Regions from separate parts of the Pedobacter hiemivivus genome, predicted to be linked through region 2. Evidence: riboswitches for the same ligand, from Rfam matches in the RefSeq annotation. Region 2 holds a riboswitch; each other region holds the start of a gene.
The links. A riboswitch is a leader RNA that binds a small molecule or an ion and turns the genes downstream of it on or off. The one in region 2 is predicted to bind S-adenosylmethionine.
Positions count from the first base shown of each region.

Region 1: another riboswitch for S-adenosylmethionine. It lies ahead of FBD94_RS18495 (O-acetylhomoserine aminocarboxypropyltransferase/cysteine synthase family protein); the one in region 2 lies ahead of FBD94_RS02575 (cysteine desulfurase family protein).
Region 3: another riboswitch for S-adenosylmethionine. It lies ahead of metH (methionine synthase); the one in region 2 lies ahead of FBD94_RS02575 (cysteine desulfurase family protein).

Region 1 covers NZ_SWDX01000007.1:235,968-244,151, forward strand. The annotation lists gene FBD94_RS18475 (competence/damage-inducible protein A) at 1-464, shown strand, start outside; gene FBD94_RS18480 (dihydrolipoamide acetyltransferase family protein) at 515-1,849, shown strand; gene FBD94_RS18485 (homoserine dehydrogenase) at 1,913-3,154, opposite strand; gene FBD94_RS18490 (homoserine O-acetyltransferase family protein) at 3,162-4,220, opposite strand; gene FBD94_RS18495 (O-acetylhomoserine aminocarboxypropyltransferase/cysteine synthase family protein) at 4,224-5,528, opposite strand; SAM riboswitch class I at 5,758-5,871, opposite strand; gene FBD94_RS18500 (trans-sulfuration enzyme family protein) at 6,021-7,148, opposite strand; gene FBD94_RS18505 (lipocalin family protein) at 7,264-7,749, shown strand; gene FBD94_RS18510 (NIPSNAP family protein) at 7,964-8,184, opposite strand, start outside.
Region 2 covers NZ_SWDX01000001.1:682,364-690,547, reverse strand. The annotation lists gene FBD94_RS02590 (SusC/RagA family TonB-linked outer membrane protein) at 1-2,480, opposite strand, end outside; gene FBD94_RS02585 (FecR family protein) at 2,603-3,799, opposite strand; gene FBD94_RS02580 (RNA polymerase sigma factor) at 3,886-4,476, opposite strand; gene FBD94_RS02575 (cysteine desulfurase family protein) at 4,556-5,716, opposite strand; SAM riboswitch class I at 5,776-5,875, opposite strand; gene FBD94_RS02570 (HAD family hydrolase) at 6,060-6,722, shown strand; gene FBD94_RS02565 (hypothetical protein) at 6,741-7,010, shown strand; gene FBD94_RS02560 (GNAT family N-acetyltransferase) at 7,028-7,540, opposite strand; gene FBD94_RS02555 (DUF3943 domain-containing protein) at 7,691-8,184, shown strand, end outside.
Region 3 covers NZ_SWDX01000005.1:238,743-246,926, forward strand. The annotation lists gene murQ (N-acetylmuramic acid 6-phosphate etherase) at 1-339, shown strand, start outside; gene FBD94_RS14165 (hypothetical protein) at 354-926, shown strand; gene FBD94_RS14170 (Bax inhibitor-1/YccA family protein) at 975-1,727, shown strand; gene FBD94_RS14175 (hypothetical protein) at 1,913-2,572, shown strand; SAM riboswitch class I at 2,691-2,800, shown strand; gene metH (methionine synthase) at 2,918-6,577, shown strand; gene metF (methylenetetrahydrofolate reductase [NAD(P)H]) at 6,659-7,615, shown strand; gene FBD94_RS14190 (META domain-containing protein) at 7,760-8,184, shown strand, end outside; gene thrC (threonine synthase) at 8,181-8,184, opposite strand, start outside.

The DNA of each region.
Region 1 (8,184 bases), on a different contig from region 2:
CGATATTGAATATAATGCAAGCGCATAAACTCACGTTATCTACTGCCGAAAGCTGTACAGGTGGGTACATTGCGCATTTGATTACTCAGCATCCAGGATCTTCGGCGGTATACGCAGGAGGGGCAGTAACCTACTCTAACGCACTTAAAACGTCGGTTTTAGGGGTTCATGCCGAAACATTGGGTACTTATGGTGCCGTAAGTGAAGAAACTGTAAAAGAAATGGCCTACGGTGCAAGAATTAATTTTAAAACTGATTATGCTGTTGCTGTGAGTGGCGTAGCCGGACCAGATGGCGGAACTGAAGATAAACCAGTTGGTACTGTGTGGGTTGCGGTAGCTAATAGTCACCATGTAATTGCAAGGAAGTTTAATTTTAGTAACCGCCGGGCACAAAATATTGAGCGTTCTGCCATAGCTGCATTGTCTATGGTTTTGAATGAGATTAAACAAGATGTGGGTTAAGTCTGCAAAATACTTTACTTTTGCACCTGATACAAATCATAAAATAAAAAATGGCTCAATACGAATTATTGTTACCTAAAATGGGGGAGAGCGTTGCAGAAGCAACCATTATTAAGTGGGTTAAACAGCCTGGCGATAAGATTGAAATGGATGACACCATTTTAGAGATTGCAACCGATAAGGTGGATTCTGAAGTTCCGTCGCCAGTAGCAGGTAGATTAGTAAAGCAATTATTTAAAGAAGACGATATTGTACAAGTGGGTGCGGTAATTGCCATCATAGAAACTGATATGGATGCCTCGGTAAGTACTGAAGCCGTTGCAGCGCCTGTTGCAGCACCAGAGAAGGTTTCTGAGCCGGTTATTGAGAATATACCAGGACTAGAGCAACTTTCTGCTGAAAATGCCTCAGATCGCTTTTATTCTCCTTTAGTGAAGAATATCGCAGCCCAGGAGGGAATTCATTTAGCTGAACTGGATGGTATTGCCGGAACAGGATCTGATGGACGTTTAACTAAAGATGATTTATTAAATTATATTCAAAATAAACAGGGTGGAAAAGCTCCTGCTGTTGCAACTAATACCGCTCCTGCGGCGCCAGCACCAGTAGCGCAGGCATCTGCTGCTGCACAACCTGTAAAAGCGCCAGCTCCACAAGCGGCTACAAGCGTAAGTGGTGGTGACGAGATTATTGAGATGGACAGGATGCGTAAGCTGATTGCCGATCACATGACCATGAGTAAGCAAACCTCACCACACGTAACTTCTTTTGTAGAAGCTGATGTGACCAATATGGTGATGTGGCGCGAGAAAGTGAAAAAGAACTTTGAAAAAAGGGAGAATGAGAAGATCACTTTTACACCAATCTTCGTAGAAGCGGTGAGCAAGGCGATCAAAGATTTTCCAATGATCAATGTGTCGGTAAAAGGTACTCAAATCATCAAGAAAAAAGATATCAATATTGGTATGGCAGCTGCTTTACCAAGTGGAAACCTGATTGTACCGGTGATTAAAAACGCAGATCAGCTGAACCTGGTAGGTTTAACCAAATCTGTGAATGACCTGGCCAATCGTGCCCGTAATTCTAAGTTAAAACCGGATGAAACACAAAACGGTACTTTTACTTTAACCAATGTAGGCTCTTTTGGTAATGTGATGGGGACGCCAATCATTAACCAGCCACAAGTGGCTATTCTTGCTGTAGGTGCAATTAAAAAGAAACCTGCGGTGTTGGAAACAGAATTTGGTGATGTGATCGCGATCAGACACATGATGTTCCTTTCTTTATCGTACGACCATAGGGTAGTAGATGGTGCGCTTGGCGGATCGTTTGTACGTCGTGTGGCCGATTACCTGGAGAACTGGGATATGAACAGAGAAATCTGAACTGCTATATAAACTAAAAAAGGCCCCAATTTGGGGCCTTTTCATGATCAAAACAAATACTAGTTAACTAACTAGTGAGGCTTCATCTGCTACAGCTTTAATCTGCTGCTCAGTATAAGTATATTTTCCTGTGTGGGCAATGAACACATCTTTTTGCTCCAACAAATCACGGTTGGCCATCAAGCTTTTTAAGCTTACATTTCCAATAACGTATTTGTAGTCATCACGTGAGAATCTTTCTACAATGTTCTCAATCTGTAATTTCTCTACAGTGTATTCATGCGTATAGCGCAGGTAAACTTCAATGCTTACATTATCAGTATGCACAAGTCCGTTGTGCTGATGATATTTCTTATATTCATAACGGTAACCGTATCTTAAAGCGGCAATGTCCGACAATACGGCTGCACCAGTAGGGTGGCCACCAGCTCCTTTTCCAAAAAAGAATTGTTTATCGGCAAAGGCAGCCTGAACAGTTACACCATTGTATTCATTTTCTACATTGAAAAGGAAATCGTCAGACTTCACAAACTTTGGCAATACATAAGTCACGACTTGTTTAGTACTTATTTTACGTGCAGTAGGTACCAATTTAATTTTAAAGTTCTTTTCTCTTGCGTACCTGATGTCGTTCTCAGAAAGGTTCTGAATACCAACATTAAGAATTTTATCAGGATTGATGAATAAACCATAAGCATGTGCAGTTGCAATAGCCAGTTTAAATTTAGGATCGTATCCACCAACATCCATAATCGGGTCAGTTTCTGCGAAGCCAAGATCCTGTGCTTGTTTTAAGGCTACACTATATTCCATGTTCTCATTAAATATTTTGGATAAAATATAGTTTGACGAACCATTGAATATACCGCTGATGCCGTGAAGCAGCTCATTGTCGTAATACTCTTCCAGGTTACGGATAATTGGAATACTACCACATACTGCACCTTCATATAGTAAGGAAGCATCATGCTTTTCTTGTAATTCAACCAATTCCGCAAGGTGTGAGGCAATCATTTTTTTATTGGCAGAAACAACGTTTTTACCACTAATTAATGCTCTTTTAACGATGTTATAAGCAACCTCAGCATCATCTATCAATTCTACGATTGTATTGATCTCACTGTTGTTTAACAGTTCATCATGATCGGTTGTGAAAAGGTGCGCATCTAAAGTACGCTTCTTATCAGGGTTTTTGATGGCGATTTTAATGATTTCAAGATTCAAATCCTGACCACGGATAATGTCATGTAATCCCTGTCCAACTACCCCAAAACCAAATAAACCAATTTTAAGTTTCTTGCTCATCTAATTATTATGCTGTTTTATGTAATTTAATTATTTTCTTGTTGATGCTTTCCTTCAGGAAATTACCAATGATGTTTGTCAATGCGTCAGTTTCTATCAGGAATCCATCATGGCCATAGGCTGATTTAAGGCTATGAAATTCGGCACCTGAAATGTTTTTGGCCAGAAATTCCTGTTCAGAGATTGGGAAAAGCACATCGTTATCAATTCCGATCACCAACGTGTTCGCTTTGATCAATGCCAGCGCATCAGTTACGCTGTTTCTTCCTCTGCCAACGTTGTGGCTATCCATTACTTTACTTAGGTACCAGTAGCTGTAAGCATTAAAGCGCTTGCAAAGCTTTTCTCCCTGGTAATTCTGATAAGAAGAAGCTCTAAAGTTACCCGTCTTATCATTTACACTTTCCAGCTGAGTAGCTGTATAAGCATCGTAAGTTCTGTATGACAATAAGGCGATACTTCTGGCCACTTTTAATCCTTTTAGACCACCATCAGGCTTTTGTGCGTAAAAACTACGGTCGGTGCTAATGGCTAAGCGCTGACTTTCATTAAATGCGATACCCCATGGAGAGTGAACCGCGTTTGTGGCTACCAGGATAAGGTTCTCAACGATTCCTTGATCCATAATTGCCCATTCCACAGCCTGCTGTCCGCCCAAAGAGCCACCTATCAATACTTTAATGTGCTGAATACCAAAATGTGCAGCAAGCAAGCGGTGCGCCGAAACCTGATCCCTCACCGTAAGTTCGGGGAAGGAAAGGTAATAAGGTAATCCCGTTACCGGGTTTTCACTTAAAGGATTGGTGCTACCATAATGCGAGCCCAATACATTGGCGCAGATGATAAAATGCTCTTCAGGATTAAATAAGGCGTTGTTGCCAAATAATCCTTTCCACCAATCCAATACATCAGAATTGGCAGTAAGTGCATGGCAGGCCCAAATTACATTATCCTTTTTGGCATTCAGTTTACCATAAGTTTGATAGGCAATTTCAAGCTTACGGAGCTTCTTGCCACTTTCAAGCTTAAAGGTCTTGGTGTAATTATATGTGGATATTGTACTCATTACTTATTTTTTTATAGCAGCAAAAGCTTGTTCAAAATCGGCTTTGATATCATCGATATGCTCGATACCAACAGATACTCTCAATTGATTAGGGGTAACACCAGCGCTAATTTGTTCTTCTTCGCTTAATTGCTGATGGGTAGTTGCTGCAGGTTGTATGATTAGTGTTTTTGCGTCTCCAACATTGGCCAGATGACTTACCAAATTAAGGCTGTCGACCAATAAAGTAGCTTTTTCTTTAGCGCCATGTAATTCGAAAGACAATACAGCACCAAAGCCATTTTGCAAGTACTTTTTAGCATTGGCATGGTATGGACTGCTTTCCAAGCCTGGGTAGTTTACGCTTTTTACAGCCTCATGGCCTTCAAGCCAGGTCGCTAATGCAAGTGCATTGTCAACATGACGTTGTACACGTAGTGACAAGGTTTCTAAGCCTTGCAGCAGTTGGAAGGAGTTGAAAGGAGAGATGGCAGGACCAAAATCTCTTAAACCTTCTACACGGGCACGAATGATAAACTGGATATTTCCGAAAGGACCATCATTTCCAAACACCTCATTAAATACCAATCCATGGTAACCTTCAGATGGTTCAGTGAATTGACTGAATTTGCCATTTCCCCAGTTGTAGTTTCCACCATCTACGATTACACCGCCAATGCTGGTTCCATGTCCGCCAATCCATTTAGTCGCAGATTGAACTACAATGTGTGCACCATGCTCCAATGGTTTAAACAGGTATCCTGCGCAACCAAAAGTATTGTCTACAATTAAAGGCAAATCATGTTTGTTGGCAATAGCTGATATCTTTTCGAAATCAATGATGCTATAAGCAGGGTTACCTATACTTTCCAGGAAGATTGCTTTTGTATTGGCATCAATTTTAGCTTCAAAATCTGAAGGATCATTGCCATTGGCAAATTTAACTTCAATACCTAAGCGTTTAAAGCCAACTTTAAACTGGTTGTAAGAACCACCATATAAGTGAGATGAGGAAACGAAGTTATCGCCAGCTTCTAAAATGTTGTTTAATGCAATAAATTGTGCTGCTTGTCCAGATGCTACTGCTAAGCCTGCTACACCACCTTCAAGGGCTGCTACACGTTTTTCAAATACATCCGTAGTCGGGTTCATGATCCGGGTGTAGATGTTTCCAAACTCCTTCAGGGCAAATAGGTTTGCACCATGTTCAGAGCTTTTAAATCCGTAAGAAGTAGTTTGATATATAGGTACAGCTCTGGAACCGGTTGTTGGATCGATTACCTGACCTGCGTGTACTTGTAATGTTTCAAATTTATGAGAAGCTGACATATTGTGTTTAATTTATATGGTGTAATTAATTTCTTAGGAGGATACCCACAGGCATAAAAAGGCATGAAAGTATATAGTAGTTTAGCGTACCCCTAAAGGGCCTTCCGGATGGATTACAAGAAATGCAAAAGGAAGATTTAATGATTATTGCATGCAACAGCACATACACATGGTAAGTGGCGGGCAACAATAATGATTAAGATTAGAAGTAATAGTTTTCATACGTTTAAATTTATCTTTCCAAACGGCACCATGCCGGCTGGTCAGGAATTGGCACCTTCTCCATTTTGGGAGGGTTGCCAGTGGGTCAAAGAGCCTGTCTCTCGCCACTTCTTTATAAATCAAACCTTGAATTAAGAAGGTTGACTTGATTAGCTTTCGCTAAATAATAATTCAAATGTAGGCGTAACTTACAAAATATCCAAAATTTAATTCTGAATACTTTGTAAGTGTCTAATATTTAGTGATATAAAGTTATTTGTTTGGTTCGTTTTATAACTGTTTCACTGCTAAAGCTTGCTCGAAATCGGCAATTAGGTCGTCTATATGCTCAAGGCCTACGGAGATCCGAATTAAATTCTGTGGGGTTTTGGTGTCTGGACCCTCTACAGATGCGCGATGCTCTATTAAGCTTTCAACGCCACCAAGGCTGGTTGCCTGTGCAAATAGCTTTACCTGATTTACAATTCTACGTGCTTCTGCAGCCCCACCTCTAACAAGGATAGATAGCATCCCCCCAAAACCACTCATTTGTTTCCTTGCAATCTCATGTCCAGGGTGAGTAGGTAGTCCGGGATAATATACAGTTTCAACTGCAGGATGATTTTGAAGGTAAAGGGCTAGTGCCATTCCATTTTCACAATGTCCGCGCATTCTATAGGACAATGTTTTAATACTTCGAACCAGTAAGAAGCAGTCGAAAGGAGAAGGAACTGCTCCGCCAATCTGTTGTATGTTTCTGATCTTTTCCCAGAACTCATTTTTCTCAGCGGTAATCAAAACGCCACCAAGCACATCACTATGGCCACCAATGTATTTGGTTGAAGAGTGCATCACGATATCGGCACCCAGCGCAATTGGATTTTGCAGGCAAGGAGAGGCGAAGGTGCTATCGCAGGCCAATATCAATCCATTTGCTTTACTTATTTCGGCTATAGCGGCCACATCAGTGATCTTTAACAAGGGGTTGGATGGTGTTTCTGTCCAGATCATCACGGTATTTGGTTTGATGTGCTGCTTAATCAATTCAATATCTGTGAGGTCGATGAAGTCAATAGATAAGGTGTCGGCAAAAATGGTCTGTAGTTGTCTTTTAAAGCCCCAATACATATCGTCGGGCGCAATGATATGGCTTCCGGGCTTAAAGGCTTGGAAAACGGACATTCCAGCAGTATTTCCGGAGGAGAAGGCGCAGGCATCAGCTCCTTTTTCTAACTCAGCAATAGTGTTTTCAAGAGCAGATCTGTTTGGGTTGCTGACTCTGCTGTACATGTGTCCACCAGAATATCCACCATCTTCATTTCTTAAAAAAGTTGTAGATAAATTTATCGGTGGTGTAACATCTTGTGTGCTGATGTTATATAAATTTCCGGCATGTATTGCTAAGGTTTCTGCTCTCATTATTATGGGGTTAAATACTAAATAATTGCGTTAAGCGATGATCAGGTTAAAGGTAAAAATTATTATGCTGAAGTTTTGGCAAGATTTATGTATTTAAAAAGTAAAAATACTTGATATGAAAAGAATATTCCTGATAGCAGCCATTTTTTGCAGTGCAATAATGGTGTTGCAAAGCTGCTCGCCAAAAGGTGCAGCAACAACTCAACCCGTAAGAAGAGGTGACATAACCGGTAACTGGGTTTTAAATGATATTACATTTGATGGGGTTCCACAAGCTTCTGTTAAATCGTTGTTTGGTGAATCATCGTACAAGTGTTTTGTGGGTAGTACCTGGAGATTAACCAATAGTGGTAATGGTAGTTATACATTAGGTGGTGAATGTGGTGCTAAAATGCAAACTATTTATTGGTCGGCTAGTCCTAAAGACGATACTTTCCAATTTAAAAAACTGTATGAAGGTGATAAAGCTAAAAATGTAACAGAAGGTTATAGATTGGTGATCGCATCTGCTAATGGCGATGGTATGGTGATTAAAACGCCTGTAGAATATGGTAGTGGAACGGCTTATATAGTGTTGAATTTCGCTAAGGCTCAAAAATAAAAATAACCGTTCTCTTCAAGAGCTGCATTGCTTCGCTGAAAAAGCGAAGAACGCTATGCTCTTTCGGAGAAGATAATTTTTCTGATCACAAAGAGCAAAGAGTACTGTGTAAACACAAAAAAAGTACAACATTAAAAGGGCACAAAAAAAAGGAACTTACTTTGGTAGGTTCCTTTTTTTTATGCTTGCTTTTTAAAGTATTATTTTAGCTCTCTTAAATGTCGGAGTAATCAGTTGGTGTGAGGAAGCGCGTATCGTTTTTAGATACATTGTTTTGGTATTCAGGCATAGATTTCAGTTTCAGCCAGTATTCGTCTTTTCCAAATGTTTTCCAGTGTTCATCACGGTCAGCTTTATTTTCAAAGGTTGTCAGGTACATAAGGTTAGGCATTCTGCTTCCAGAGACTACTTCAGCATAAAAGACAGCGTTAAAAT
Region 2 (8,184 bases):
ATACTTAATGAATTGATCCATTCAATCTTATCCATAAAGCTTTCTTTCTTTATATCCCAGCGTAAACCTCCAGACCATAATGGAGTAGCTCTATCTCTCCTGTCTACCCCTAATAAGTTAATGTCATCAAAACGTACACTGGCAGTTGCAAAATATTTATTCAAATAGGAATATCCTGCACTGCTGTAATGAGAAAGGTTACGGGTGGTATTTCGAAAGATACTAGAATTTGTAAATGGAAAACGTCCTTGCCCCTGACCATAAATAGTAGCATAATTACCGGTACTTGTCGTGTTAACATTTACAGCAGAAGAAACATCTTCATTATAACCATATAATGTTTGTCCTGAACCAGTGCCTTTATTCTGACTGATCTCTGTACCCACAACCATATTAAACCTATGAACATCATTCCAGTTTTTATCAATATCTAGTTGAGCCCTCAAGCCATAAGCATTGCTGTTACTTCGGGTACTTTTGTAAATGCCACCTTTAGGAAAGCCAGAAACCAATTTCCCATTTACAGGCACCGTTCCAAGATTATACAATTCACGACCTAAATAACTGTCTAAGTTTTGAATTAAAACCTGGTCATTTAATGATTTCTGAAGCTGTCCTGATACTGATAAATTTAACCAATTTGTGATTTTACCCTTGATCGCGGCATTTACCCTTATGGAGTTTCTTTCAGTAATTGTGTTGTTGTAATTTAACTCGTCAATAGGATTATATGTCCAGGGCAGATGCTTATTGATCCGGATCAAACTATCTGCCGTATTTTTTTTAACAGTTACATAACTACCTATTCTATTGCCCTCGTCATCAACCAACATCTGGTAAGGCGCCATTCCATACCGACCAACACTTAAGGCCTGTATTGCAGCACTATTTACAGTCGATTTAGCATAAGTATAGTTTAATCCTGTACTCAATGAAAGTCGCTTATTTAAGAAATCGTTAGTTAAATTGGTGAGTACAGAATAACTTTCTCCACTGTTTTTCCTAAATACGGGTTGATCTTTGGTATAATTCCCAGAGACATAATAAGAACTGTTTTCAGCCCCTCCCGAAAAAGATAAATTGTGTTGTTGTGAGACTGCTCTTTGAAGCAAATACTCTTTTAACTGATCTGTATTTGAACGATTTGCCAGCACGTTTAAGGCTGCGTCTTTTTGAGCAGCTGTAATCTTCCCGCTTTTCGCATCAAACATCAATTGCTGAGCCTCAGAAACAGGTGCCTGTCGCCAGTCTGATGCAGGATTTAGAATAAATTTTTTATCAAATAGTTCCTGTTCAAAATCAATATACTGCTGATTTGTCATCGAGGTCATGTTCTTAAAATTAGCAGGTGCCGAGGTACTGAATGTCGTGCTAAAATTAATAGATGAAGTTCCCTTTTTACCTCTTTTGGTTGTTACAACAATAACACCATTTGCGGCATTAGCACCCCAGATAGCTGTTGCTGCAGCATCTTTAAGGAAAGTAATGCTCTCTATATCTGAAGGATTAAATGTACTGATGATCGCATTACCGGAAGTTTCTGGCTGGGTTGAATTTTTTGGATTTCCATCTAAGGTGCCAGATGTAATATTGGTTAAATTTTGATTTAGTGCGACAAAGCCATCTATAACAAGCAGCGGTGGACGTCCATTATAAGAGCTTACTCCTCTGATCTGAATTGAATTGTTTCTAAGATCAAACTTTACACCTGGTACTTTTCCTTCCAGGCGCTCCATTAAGTTTACACTTGGTGTTTCTTCAATTTCTTTAGCCGTTATTACTGAATATGAACCTGTTGTAGTTTTTTGCTTTAGCTGCTGATAACCTGTAGATACAATTACATCTTCCAGAACTTTAGTAGCTGCAAGCAGCTTAACGACCATACCGTCTTTAGCTTTCATCTCCTGCGCAAGATAGCCGACAGCAGATATGATTAATATATCGTCATCATTAAGGCCATAAAACATAAAAGTTCCCTGCTCATTGGCGACAACCATGCGGTTAGAGTTTTTAAGCTTAACGGTAACTTTAGGGATGCCATTACCGGTTTCTGCATCTATAACTTTACCTGTCACATTTACAGTCGCAAAAAAGCTGGTAACTTTGTCAAAAAATAGTGGCTCTTTTTTCTTAACAACAATGGTTTTATTGACCAGTTTATAAGTTAATTTTTGTGGTGTTAATACTTTATCCAGTACGACTTCCAATGGTGTGTTCTTGAATGAAGCATCTATTAGTTGTCTGTCGTTAACCTTCCCCTCTTCCCAAAATATATTGTAACCGGTCTGCTTCTTCACTTCCAGGAACAATTGCTTCAATGAAGCCTCTTTTTTATTAAAAGTTATCCTTTGTGCGAAGGTAGAAGCACTAACCTGTAGCAAGAAGGTGGTCATGATAAGTAGGATTAGCTTCATAATACGGAGTACTGAATTATTTATATAGGCAAAATGCCCAGATCTGTTTGGATCCTTAAATTTCATTACATTTGTTGTTTAGTGGTTTAGTTGTTATATGTGAATATGTCTCATCTGAATACCACTTATTGCCGGGGATGTTTGCCGCATTCCCGGTTTTTTATGGCATTCACTATAGTATAGTCAAATTATAGCATAGCGATTACCCTCCTTCCTTCAACTTTAAAGTGAACTGATCCTGTTGATTCTAATACTTCTAACAATTGGGATATATTTTTAAACCTGGACACTGTACCTCTGAAAGCCTGCGTTTTAAGTTCATTATTTTCAAACACCACTTCTACATCATACCAGCGCTCTACCTGCTTCATGATCTCTTTCAGCGTCTGACCAGTAAAAATAAAGGTGCCGTTTTTCCAGGCTACGGCTTCTTCAGTATCCACTTCAAAAACCTTCAATTGTTTACCTGCAACAACAGACTGTTGTCCGGGATTTAATACGACATCCTTAATACTGCTGTTGCCCATAAGGTCAGTAACGCGAACAGCACCTTCCAAAAGTGTCGTTTTAGTAGCTGCATCATCTGCATAACCTGTAATGTTAAAATGCGTACCGAGAACCTTAACTTCCTGCTTGCTTGTTTCTACTACAAAAAGATGCTGCTTATTTTTAGCCACCTCAAAATACGCTTCTCCATTCAATAATACCCTACGTTCTTTTTTACCAAACTGAACAGGAAATTTTAGAGATGAAGCGGCATTTAGCCATACCCTGGTCCCATCCGGTAATTCCACCTGATAAGTCCCGCCCCTTGGCGTACTTAATTTCACCTCATTATCTGGGGCAATTCCGTTACCAACCTGGGCTTGTTTTGAAGAAGCTACATCGGTACCATCGTTATAGGTTAATTTTCTTGCATCAATGACTACACCGGCTTTATTGTCGCTAAGCTGGAGTGTTTCCCCATTTGCGAGTGTTAGCACAGCTCTATTTTTTCCGGGGAGGATGTCTTTTGAAGTATTGGCTATACGTGAAGGTGTATTGGCAAAATAACTCGCATTAAAATAATATATACCTGCCGACAAAGCAATTATTAAACTGGCGGCAACGGCAAACCGTGGCCATAGTATTGTTTTTACTGTCGATTTTCTTGCTGCTTTAAATTGTGGTGTGCTGACGAGGTTTTGATAAAAAGAACCTATTTCTTCGGCTGTATAATTTTCCTCTGGACGGGTATTGTCCCAGATACCATCCATTGCAGCAAAAAGATCCTCATCGCGACCTCTAAGGTTAAAAAAACCAATCAATTCTGCATACTCCGATTGGCTGATGTTTCCATCTGCAAATTGCTGAAGTAAATTTATTATACGTTGCTTGTCCGCCATTTTTCACACTCCCTTTACATTGGGGTTATATTAGGCATTACAGGGCAAAACGAAATTAGGACTAGTCGATATGAAAATAAATATTTTTAACGTTTGAACAAGCCTGCTGTCAGGAGCAAAAAATAAGCTACATCTGATTGGTTGAAATGTGTCTTAAGCGTCTTTAATGCTGCTACAAGATGGTTTTTAACTGTATTACGGGAAAGATTAAGCTTTGCTGCAATTTCATCATAATTTAATCCCTCATATCTACTCATTCTAAAGATCAGTTGCTGCTGGGGCGGTAAATGGATCAGGGCGGCCTCTGTAAAACGCTGCAGATCTACTAGCAAAACTGCTTCTTCAGTATCATTGCTTACCTTTTCCATGTTCAACCATAACTGGTCAATTGCTTTCTGGGAAACTGCAATTTTCTGCAATACGTTAAGTGCAAGTCTTCTGGAAATGGTATATAGGTAGGGTGCAATGGGTAAATCTTCATTTAGTCTGTCACGATTTACCCATACACTGAGTAAGGTATCATTCACTACCTCTTCTGCCTGCTCTTTATTTTTTAGCAATCGGAAACAAAAACTGGCCAGTCTTTTGAAATTAAGTTCAAAAATTTGGCGGAAAGCAAATTCATCACCGGCTTTTAATGCAATAATGATGTCTCTTTCAGTCGACCCAATTGCCATCTCCTTAGCTTAACAATTTTTGTGCAAATACTTCCTTCATGAACTGCAATGTATACAAAGATAATATTAATTCCTTTTTTTATGGCCAGACAGTAGCGATTTCATTAACAATCTCTTTAGTAAAAAGATCAGCCAGCTTATCTGCAGCATAATCTATTTCTTCTGTTGTATTGTAACGGCTAAATGAGAACCTGATCGTTGTACTATCTGCCTCCGACCCCAAAGCACTTAACACATGAGAAGCTTTACCCGACCTGCTGTTGCAGGCACTGCCTCCAGAAGCACAAATGCGATGTTGGTCCAGGTATACCAAGGGTGACACCTCGTTTTCTGGAACCGATACACTTAAAATAGTAGATAAACTTATGGCCTTATCCCTACAATTTCCATTAAATTTTATCCCAGGAATTTTATTATTGAGTTTATAAATCATCCTTTCCTTCAAATTGCTAATGTAATTTTCATTGAAAGATCTGTTGCTATGCGCCAATTCCAGTGCCTTTGCCAACCCAACTATACCCGCTACATTTTCAGTTCCGCTACGCTGACCTTGCTCCTGAGCACCACCATTTATAAATGATAACAATGGGTCCTTAGACCGCTTATACAAAAAACCTATTCCTTTGGGGCCATGAAACTTATGCGCTGAACCGACCAGAAAATCTGCTTTAAGTTTTTGTGTATCATAGGTATATTGTCCCATTGTTTGTACTGTATCGGAATGAAAAATTGCATCATAATGGCTACAAACATTCGCGATTTCATCGATAGCATTGAGGTTACCAATTTCATTGTTTCCATGCATTACGGAAACAAAAGCCCTTTCATTTGCCGCCAACAACTGGTCAAGGTGAGAAATGGACAGGTTTCCTTTTTCATCGTGTTTTAGATAAACCAACCTAATCTCCCCATTACGTTCCAATACTTTTAAGGTCTTTAATACCGCATGATGTTCAAAATGTGTGGTGATGGCCAGTTTAATCCCATTACTCCTGATACCTGATAAAATTGCAGTATTGTCGGCCTCTGTTCCACCAGAAGTGAATACAATATGCTCGGGACTGGTGTTCAAAATATCAGCAATTAGCGTGCGGGACTGGGCAATGGCAGCACGTGTTTGCCGCCCCAGGTAATGTGTGGAGGAAGGATTACCATAATTTTCAAAAAAATAAGGCTCGATGGCCTGGAAAACTGCTTTACTTAATGGTGTGGTGGCTGCATTGTCTAAATAGATTCTCATATCCGTTCTTGTTTTATTTAAATAAATAACACTTATCCGGATAGCATTGAGCTGAAACGATCTTATCTTTCCATTAAAAATGGAAGGAGTTAGCACCTTGTAATGTACAGGTTGCCAAGACTTCAAAGGGCCTTTTCCCTCAGTCTTTCTGGATAAGTGTAATAGACTACAAAAATAGTATACTTTTTTCATAAATACTACTTATTTAGTAGAATATATTTTATCTTAGCCAAAACTTTAGATATATGGTACATCTCTAAGTTTTGTTCAAAATAAGGCCAGACTGGATGGTCTGGCTTTATTTATATGCTGCAATACGAAGAAACTTCGTTAAATTTGCCTAATGAACAATGAGATTGCAGTTATATTTGATATGGATGGCGTAATTTGCCACACAAATCCTTACCACTCCCTTGCCTTTCGTGAGTTTTTTGCCGCAAGAGATTTAGCCCCTACTGATGAAGAATTTGCCGAACACATGTTTGGTAAAAGCAATAGTTATATCTTAAGTCACTTTTTTAAACGTCCCGTTGCCGGAGCCGAGCTATTGGAAATGGAACAGGAAAAAGAGGGATTGTTCCGCAAAATTTACGAGCCTTATGTTGAGCCAATCACGGGGATTGTGGAATTTATGTCGGATTTAAAGCAAAATGGTGTAAAACTAGGTGTAGCCACTTCAGCTCCTTATGCCAACCTGGAATTGATTCTGAGCAAAATTGACATCCGCGAAAAACTGGGTTCGATCATGGCCAGCGAAGATGTGAAAAAACACAAGCCAGATCCAGAGGTATACCTGAAGTCGGCCGAAAATCTAAGTGTAACTCCTGATCAATGTCTGGTATTTGAAGATTCCTTTTCGGGTATCACAGCGGCCTTAAATGCCGGAATGCGTGTGGTTGGCGTACTTAGCTCTCATACCAAAGAAGAACTACCTCCTTGTAATTTATACATCGACGATTACACCGACTTATCTTACAATAAGATCATTGAACTTTTCAATTCATAATACCAGCTACTACTTACCATGGAAGATGAAAACAAAAATCCTTACGTCCAATTTAACGCACAAATCCTTAAGGATTGGAAAGACAATGGTGTAGATTATATCAAATTGGTTGAGCTGGTGACCGACTTACCCGTTAAATTTTTCGAGCTAGTCCCCAACTCCGAAATCCCTGACGCTGGTGAAACGATTTACCATATCGATTCAGAAGACATTACCGAGCTTTTAGAACCTTTAAAACACGTAAAATTTTTAGTGCACGAAATCTATCTGGAAGAAGACGAAGACTAGCTTCTGAAAAAGCGTCGCTAGTTCAACTTAATCTCAAATAAACTGAATGTTCCTTTCGCATAGTGCAAAGGCAAACCAACAGTATTGGTTAATTTTGTTACGCCGAGGTAAGTGAAACCACAGCTCACATAATAATTATTCAGCTTCTCATTCCCTGCTCCTGTATCCATTCTGATATAGGATTTTTGCTTTTCCACTGCATAATTTTTAACCCATCCTACGATATGCTTTACAAAATGCATTCCTCTAAATTTAGGATTGGTAGCAATGCGGTGTATATATACTGCAGGGTCTTTATCTTTTTCTTCCCAAATCAGAGGATCACTTAAAGTTAAAGTAAATACACAGGCCATCTCCCCATCTACAACAATCTGCCACTGAAGGTCATCTTTGATTGTCTGTGCTACCATAGCCCTTTCAAATCCCAACCAATTGATTGATCCAACTACTTTTTGGTACGCCGTAGCGGCATCATACAATTCAAATATCGCGTCTATATCTTGATCGGTACTTTTTATAACTTCCATCATCTCCTTATTTGTTTCTTACAAATCTATGCAGCTTTGATAAACTATAACAGCTACAGAAATAAAATATTTTAGGGTCACAGATGTTCCAATATTGAACAAACAAACTGCGCATTCGGGTGTTACAATTTTTGCAATACTTGTTGCTTGACCATGATAGGGAACCTTCATTTCAAAACGATACTGCTCCTCATTTTTCTATGTATTTCTGCCCCTATTTTTGCTCAAATTTCATTTTATAATCAACATTATCATAGAGATTCTCTAGCCAGAGGGCCAATCACAGAAAACCCTGTTCAAAAAAGGTTTGCCCGTGCCGCGTTGCTACTCTCAGCTACAGAAGTACTACCATGGATCTACGACAGACATATAGATAATGCTGACTTTGCTAAAATCAGCTTCAAAAGCATGGGGAATAACTTAAGGCCCAGCAGCTGGGCATGCGACATTGATGGATTTGCCACCAATCAATTGAGCCACCCCGCTCATGGCAGCATATTTTTTAATACTTTCCGCTCTAACGGCTACAGCTTTTGGCAATCCATTCCAGCTACAGTTGCGGGCAGTTACATTTGGGAGACTTTCGGAGAAAATCAGGCACCATCAACAAACGACTTCCTAAATACCTCTTTCGGTGGCGCTATTAT
Region 3 (8,184 bases), on a different contig from region 2:
GTATGTAATGAAGGTGGCCCTATCGCTGCCGAAAGCGATTTCCCAGTAGAAGTGGTGGTTGGCCCCGAGTTTTTAACCGGATCAACCCGTATGAAATCTGGCACAGCACAAAAGCTGGTTTTAAATATGCTGAGTACCACGGTAATGATCAGATTGGGCCGGGTAAAAGGCAATAAAATGGTGGATATGCAGTTAACCAACCATAAACTGGTTGACAGGGGTACGCAAATGGTAATGGACGAACTACACATCGATTACGACCATGCCGCAGAGTTACTATTGCGTTACGGAAGCGTTCGCAAAGCTGTCGAAGCCAGTAGAGCAAATGATAACAAATAACTGCAAACAAGCATATGCACGAAATAGAACCTTATTATCTTTGGAGGGATGATTATATAGCAGCAGAGGATGAGCGTTCGCCCTTTTACAACACAGAGTATTCGGAGTTTTATTTTGACAAGCAGCTATACAACTACCTCATTCATCCACAATGGGATGATTTTGGGTCGGGTACTTTATACCTGAAAGTATTGTATGTGGACTATGATAGAAACTTCGCGATCATTGAGTTTATGGGCGAGTGGAACGATGCTATTGGCAATGACATTATGCTTTTAAAACGTGAAATTCTGGAACTGATGATGGATGAAGGCATCAACAAATTCATCCTTATTGGCGAAAACGTGTTGAACTACCATGCTTCTGATGAAGACAGCTATTATGAAGAGTGGTTTCAGGAAGTCGAAGATGGTTGGATTACCGGGATTAACTTCCAGGAACACGTCATCAATGAGTTCAAAAGCAATAACATTGACTACTACATTAACTTTGGTGGACAGCTTGACGATTTGGCATGGCGCACCTTAAAACCACTTCAATTCTTTAAAAAAGTTGAAGAAACCCTGACAAAAAGGCTTGGGGCATAGCTTTTGTATGATAGAAACAATTAGTACCTTTAAATAAATTAAAAACAAATGGATAACAAAAATAATTACGACTGGTCACAACAATCTGTTTTTGTAGAAAAGACAACGGCTGGAGTGGCTAAGAAATTCTTTGCTAATGTGTTCTTATGGATGTTTGTAGCATTAAGCTTATCAAGCTTTGCGGCTTACTATATGTCGAGCACACCTGAAATGATGACTTACCTGATCAATCAGGAAACTGGTAAAATGGGTATGTTAGGTTGGGTAGCAATGCTTTCACCACTTGGGTTGGTTTTATTGATGAGCGCCGGCCTTAACCGTCTTTCTTTTGGGGCATTAGTAGGCGTTTTCATCCTTTATTCTGTATTAACGGGGGTAAGCTTAAGCTTTATTCTACTAGCATACACCTCCGGTTCGGTATTGAGCTGCTTTATTGGTGCTGCCGGTATCTTCGGTATCATGGCCGTAATGGGCTATACTACCAATGTGGATTTAAGTAAATTTGGCCCAATCTTAATGATCGGTGTAGTAGGCCTAGTGATTGCCAGTGTGGTAAATATGTTCATTCAAAGTGCAAACTTTAGCTTGTTCATGGCCTTTATCGGTATCGCTATCTTTACGGCCTTAACTGCTTACGACGTTCAAAAACTGAAAAGAATAGGTGCTGGTTTAGAAGAAAGTGGTGCACAGATGCAAGATGCTGATACTAAAAAATTGGCTATCATGGGTGCTTTATCACTTTATCTTGACTTCTTAAACATCTTCATTTACTTGCTAAGAATATTCGGAGACAGAAGATAATACTTCTTTATATAACAACGAAGCCCCCTGACCTAAAATCAGGGGGCTTCGTTGTTATCATCTTTTTATGTGTTCCTCCTGCGCTATCTAGCTAAATAATTACACTAGCGAATACTGCACAATATAAAAAACGATTACATTAGCACCGGCAGTGTTAGGTACTGCCACAAAACACACCTACACAAATGAATTACAAAAAACTACTTATCCTAAGCTTAATGCTATGCATTGGCCTGGCAGGCAAAGCCCAAGAATTTCTTAGCGCCAAATTCACAATCGAAGATTATAAAAAGGGAGTCCAAGAAGTTGAACTAACTTATAACACTTTCATTATCGGCATTAGCCCTAAAGGAGAAATTGCCTTTATTGAACCTTTAAAAAGAAGCAGACCAAACCAATGGGATGACTTTGAGGATAATCCTGTACGTGGCTTAAAAAACCTAGGAAATTTAAAAGTTACCTACTATGATAATTTTGATAAAATTAAGGCTGGAAAGATCAAATCAATAGATGGAATCGCATTTGACTATTACGGCACGTTTGATATGCATGACCCAAAAGGCAGCTTAAAATCTATTGGAAAAATGGCCATCAATTACAATAACGTATTTGATATGCGTGAACCTAAGGGCACGTTTAAATCAATTGGCGACATCTCTATCAAGTACAACAATGTATTTGACAGGGGCGAGATCCAAGAAAGCCTGAAATCAATCGGTCCTGTTCAAATTACATGGTATAAGGAGGATGAAGAAAAGCACGGAAAAATAAGATCTATCAGAGGAAATACGCAGGCATTGTACGTTACCAAAGCTAAGTACCACAACAACAATAATCTTAAATAAACTACTGAAATACAGAATATAATTCTATTTCCAACAACAAACAGAAGGATTCATACAATTTTATATGCTTTACCCTCTGTTTTTTTGGAAATGATTTTTCTTTGTTGCACCTTTGTAAGGCTTATAGAGAAAGACGGAGGGATTAGACCCTGCGAAGTCTTGGCAACCTGTGCTTACAAGGTGCTAAATTCTACTGGAACCGAACCATTGATTCCGGAAAGATAAGTTGAATTCGTACAACACCTGAATTCCGAATAAGCTTTGTATGTAATGAGTTCGGCACTTGTTTAGGCTTTCGCCTCTATCAAAAATAGCTTATTACCTGCTCATATGATTTTTTGTTAAATGAACATTAGAGAAGAATTAGAAAAACGGATCCTAATTATTGATGGTGCGATGGGCACTATGATACAGCGATACGTTTTGACTGAAGAAGATTTTAGAGGCGAGCGCTTCAAAAATCACCCATGTGATGTAAAAGGGAACAACGACTTACTAAACTTAACCCGTCCCGACATCATTAAAGCGATACATACCGAATACCTAAAGGCCGGTACTGATATCATTGAGACCAACACTTTTAGCACACAGCGTATTTCACTGGCTGATTACCAGATGGAAGAACTGGATTATGAGATGAGCTTTGAAGGCGCTAAAATTGCTAAAGAAGCGGCAAATGAATTTATGGCGGCCAACCCCGACCGTAAATGTTTTGTTGCCGGGGCTGTAGGGCCAACCAACAGAACCTTGTCTATCTCTCCAGATGTAAATGATCCTGGTTTTAGGGCCATTACCTTCGATGAGCTGGTTGATGCTTATGATCAGCAGGTTCGCGGATTGGTTGATGGAGGCGCGGATCTACTGTTAATTGAAACCATTTTTGATACTTTAAATGCCAAAGCTGCCATATCTTCTATTAAAAAGTATGAGACAGAAATTGGCCGTAAAATAGAGATCATGATCTCAGGCACCATTACCGACGCCTCGGGAAGGACTTTAAGCGGACAAACCGCTGAAGCATTCCTAAATTCGGTGATCCACGCAAACCCATTAAGCATCGGGTTTAACTGTGCATTGGGGGCTAAAGACATGAGACCGCACATTGAAGAACTTTCGGCAAAAGCCCCTTGTTACGTTTCGGCTTATCCAAACGCAGGGTTGCCAAACGAGTTTGGTGCCTACGATGAAATGCCGCACGAAACGGCTCATCTGGTAGGAGATTTTATCCAGCATGGCTTTGTGAACATAGTTGGCGGCTGCTGTGGTACTACTCCAGATCATATCGGATGTATTGCTGCGAAAGCAAAAAATGTAGCCCCTCGTAAAATCCCACATATTAAACCTTATATGCGTTTAAGTGGATTGGAGCCGGTTACCATTACACCTGAAAGCATTTTCGTAAACATTGGTGAGCGTACCAACATTACCGGATCGCCAAAATTCTCTAAACTAATTCTGGGTGGAGATTTTGAAGCGGCCTTAACCGTTGCCCGTCAACAGGTTGAAGGTGGAGCACAGGTAATAGATGTGAACATGGATGAGGGGATGATCGATTCGGAAGCTTCGATGACGAAATTCCTGAACCTGATTGCTTCTGAACCTGATATTTCTAAACTACCAATCATGGTCGATTCTTCGAAATGGACTGTAATTGAGGCTGGATTAAAATGCTTGCAGGGAAAAGGAATTGTAAACTCGATCTCGCTTAAAGAAGGAGAAGAGAAATTTAAAGAGAGTGCCCGCAAAATTATGACTTACGGTGCTGCCGTAGTAGTAATGGCTTTTGATGAGCAGGGACAGGCTGATAATTTTGAAAGAAGAAAAGAGATCTGTAAAAGGTCATACGATATTTTAGTAGATGAAATCGGCTTTCCACCGCAAGACATTATTTTTGATCCAAACATCCTAACGGTTGCGACCGGTCTGGAGGAACACAATAACTATGCGGTAGATTTTATAAATGCGACCCGCTGGATTAAGGAAAATCTGCCTTACGCAAAAGTAAGCGGTGGGGTATCTAATATTTCCTTCTCTTTTAGAGGGAATAACACAGTTAGAGAGGCGATGCACTCTGCATTTTTATACCATGCCATCCAGGCTGGGCTGGATATGGGAATTGTCAATGCCGGAATGCTAGAGGTTTATCAGGAGATTCCACCTGAGCTGCTTGTACTGGTTGAAGATGTTTTGTTGAACCGTAGGGATGATGCGACAGAAAGATTGGTTGAATTTGCAGATACCATCAAATCTAAAGGAAAAGAGATTGTAAGAGATGAGGAATGGCGTAAAAATCCAGTTGAAGAAAGACTTTCTCATGCTTTAGTTAAAGGGATCATTGAATATCTGGATGATGATGTGGAAGAAGCCCGCCAGAAATACGCAAGGCCAATTCAGGTAATCGAAGGTCCATTGATGGATGGGATGAACATTGTAGGTGACCTTTTTGGTGCCGGAAAAATGTTTTTACCACAGGTTGTAAAATCTGCCCGTGTAATGAAAAAAGCAGTGGCTTATTTACTACCTTTTATTGAACAGGAGAAATTAGACAATCCTGATCAGGACCAGAACTCATCTGCAGGCCGGATCTTAATGGCCACCGTAAAAGGTGATGTACATGACATCGGAAAAAATATTGTAGGCGTTGTTTTAGCTTGTAACAACTTCGAAATCGTAGATATGGGCGTAATGGTACCTGCGCAGGATATCATTAAAAAAGCCAAAGAAATTAATGCTGATATTATTGGTTTAAGTGGCTTGATCACCCCTTCGTTGGATGAGATGGTTCATTTTGCCAAAGAAATGGAACGTGAAGGTTTTACCATTCCATTGATGATTGGTGGCGCGACAACTTCCCGGATCCATGCAGCCGTAAAGGTGGCACCAAACTATTCTGGTCCGGCGATACATGTTTTAGATGCTTCGAGAAGTGTAACTGTTGCTAGCACATTGATGAACAAAGACACCAGAGACGAATATATCTCTGGTATCAGGGCTGAGTATGATAAAGCACGTGAAGCACATTTAAACAAGCGATCTGACAAACGTTTTAAAACCATTGAAGAAGCACGTAAGGATAACTTTAAAATAGATCCGGCACTAGTGGCCCCTGCTCCTAAATTTACAGGAACCCAGGTATTTGAAAATTATCCTTTAGAAGAACTGGTACCATACATTGACTGGACACCATTTTTCCAAACCTGGGAACTTCGCGGAAGCTACCCAAGGATACTGGAAGATAAAGTTGTAGGTGATGAGGCCAAGAAATTATTTGCTGATGCACAGGCCTTGTTAAAAAGGATTGTTGATGAGAAATTGTTAACTGCAAAAGCAGTAATTGGTTTCTGGCCAGCAAATGCTGTGGGTGATGATATTGTATTGGATGTTGATGGTAAAGAGGTGGTGATCCATACTTTACGCCAGCAGGCAGAAAAAACCGCCGATCAGCCTTACTATGCGCTTTCGGATTTTGTAGCCCAAAAAGAGATAGGTGTACCTGATTATTTTGGCGGCTTTGCCTTAACAACCGGCATTGGTTGTGATGAGCTGGTTGCTGAATTTGAAGCTGCTTATGATGATTACAACAGCATTATGGCTAAAGCATTGGCCGATAGGCTGGCAGAAGCATTTGCGGAAAGAATGCATGAACTAGTAAGAAAGGATTATTGGGGATATGCTAAGGATGAGACCTTAGATAACGAGGCGCTGATAAAAGAAGAATATTCCGGTATTCGTCCGGCACCAGGTTACCCAGCTTGTCCGGAACATACCGAAAAAGGTACTTTGTTTGAACTATTGGATGCTGAGGCTAAAATTGGTCTTCGTTTAACGGAAAGCTATGCCATGTACCCTACTGCAGCAGTAAGCGGGTTTTATTTTGCTCACCCACAATCGAGATATTTTGGATTGGGTAAAATTACGAAAGACCAGGTTGAAGATTATGCAGTAAGGAAAAACATGCCACTTGAAGAAGTTGAAAGATGGCTGAGTCCTAACCTGGCGTATTAAGAACAACCTGTTTTTATCGTCATGCTGAATTTATTTCAGCATGACGAACAACAAAAATACTAGACATAACCAAGGAAACTAATGAAAATTATAGATCATATAAATAATGCCAAGGGTAAAACCTTATTCTCATTTGAATTATTACCGCCTATTAAAGGACAAAGCATCAAAGGAATATTTGACGCGATAGATCCTTTAATGGAATTTAACCCTCCTTTTATTGATGTAACCTATCTACGCGAAGACTATATTTATAAACAACATGCAAATGGTTTATTGGAAAAAGTGGCTTACCGCAAACGTCCAAGTACAGTAGCAACCTGTGCTGCCATTATGAATAAGTATAAAGTTGATGCTGTGCCTCATTTAATTTGTGGCGGTTTTACCAAAGATGAAACAGAAAATGCTTTGATCGACCTTCAGTTTTTGGGTATCGACAATGTATTGGTATTAAGAGGTGATGCGCGTAAAAGTGACAATGCCTTTATTCCTACACCTAACGGTCATGCTTACGCTTCGGAACTGCTCCAACATGTGGCAGATATGAACAAAGGTAAGTACCTGCATGATGATATGGAAAGTGCAGAAAAAACAGATTTCTGTATCGGTGTGGCTGGCTACCCTGAAAAGCATTTTGAATCGCCTAACCTGGACACAGATTTTAAATGGCTGAAGCACAAAGTAGACGCTGGTGCCGATTTTATTGTAACCCAGATGTTCTTCGACAATAATAAATATCAGGAATTTGTTGATAAATGCAGGGCTAATGGCATTAATGTACCTATCATTCCGGGATTAAAACCAATTACCAGCAGTAAACAGTTGATCAGTTTACCTAAAATATTTCACCTTGACATTCCTTTGGAATTGAGTGAAGCTGTACAAGCTTGCAAATCAGAAAAAGAGGTAAAAGAAGTGGGTATTGAGTGGATGATTAACCAATGTAATGAACTTAAGGCAATGGGCGCACCGGTATTGCATTTCTACACAATGGGGAATCCTGAGCCTACAAAAAGAATTGCTCGCGCAGTCTTTTAAATTATATCCAAAAACAGTGTATACTATTATCCTGAGTTTCTGAACCAACTCAGGATGATAGCTTCGCTAGAGCCCATAAAAAAGCCTTTTCCTGTTTTTTGGAATACTCTTTGTATATTCACATAACGTAAAACTTATTTTTATATGAAAAGGCTGATGCTATTTACAGTTGTGATTGCGAGTTCTCTAGTGTCCTGCACGACTATGAAGTCCGGAACTATAGGCAATGGTGGATTATCTCAATTGGGTGGCACCTGGGAGCTTAATTACATATCAGGACCAAGAATAGCGTTCAATGGGCTGTACCCAGGTAAAAAGCCCATCATTAAGTTTGATATTGCCGAGAAAAGATTTAGCGGCAACACCAGTTGTAATTCTTTCTCTGGACAACTGATCGCAGACGATGCTACAATTAATTTCACAAAACCCTTTATGATGACAAAAATGGCCTGTCCCGGTGAGGGAGAGACCACTTTTGTAGAAATGCTTAAAAAAGCAAGTAATTATACGATAACCAGCGATAGTACCCTGAATTTTATGATGGGTGATATTGCCATTATGCGTTTTAG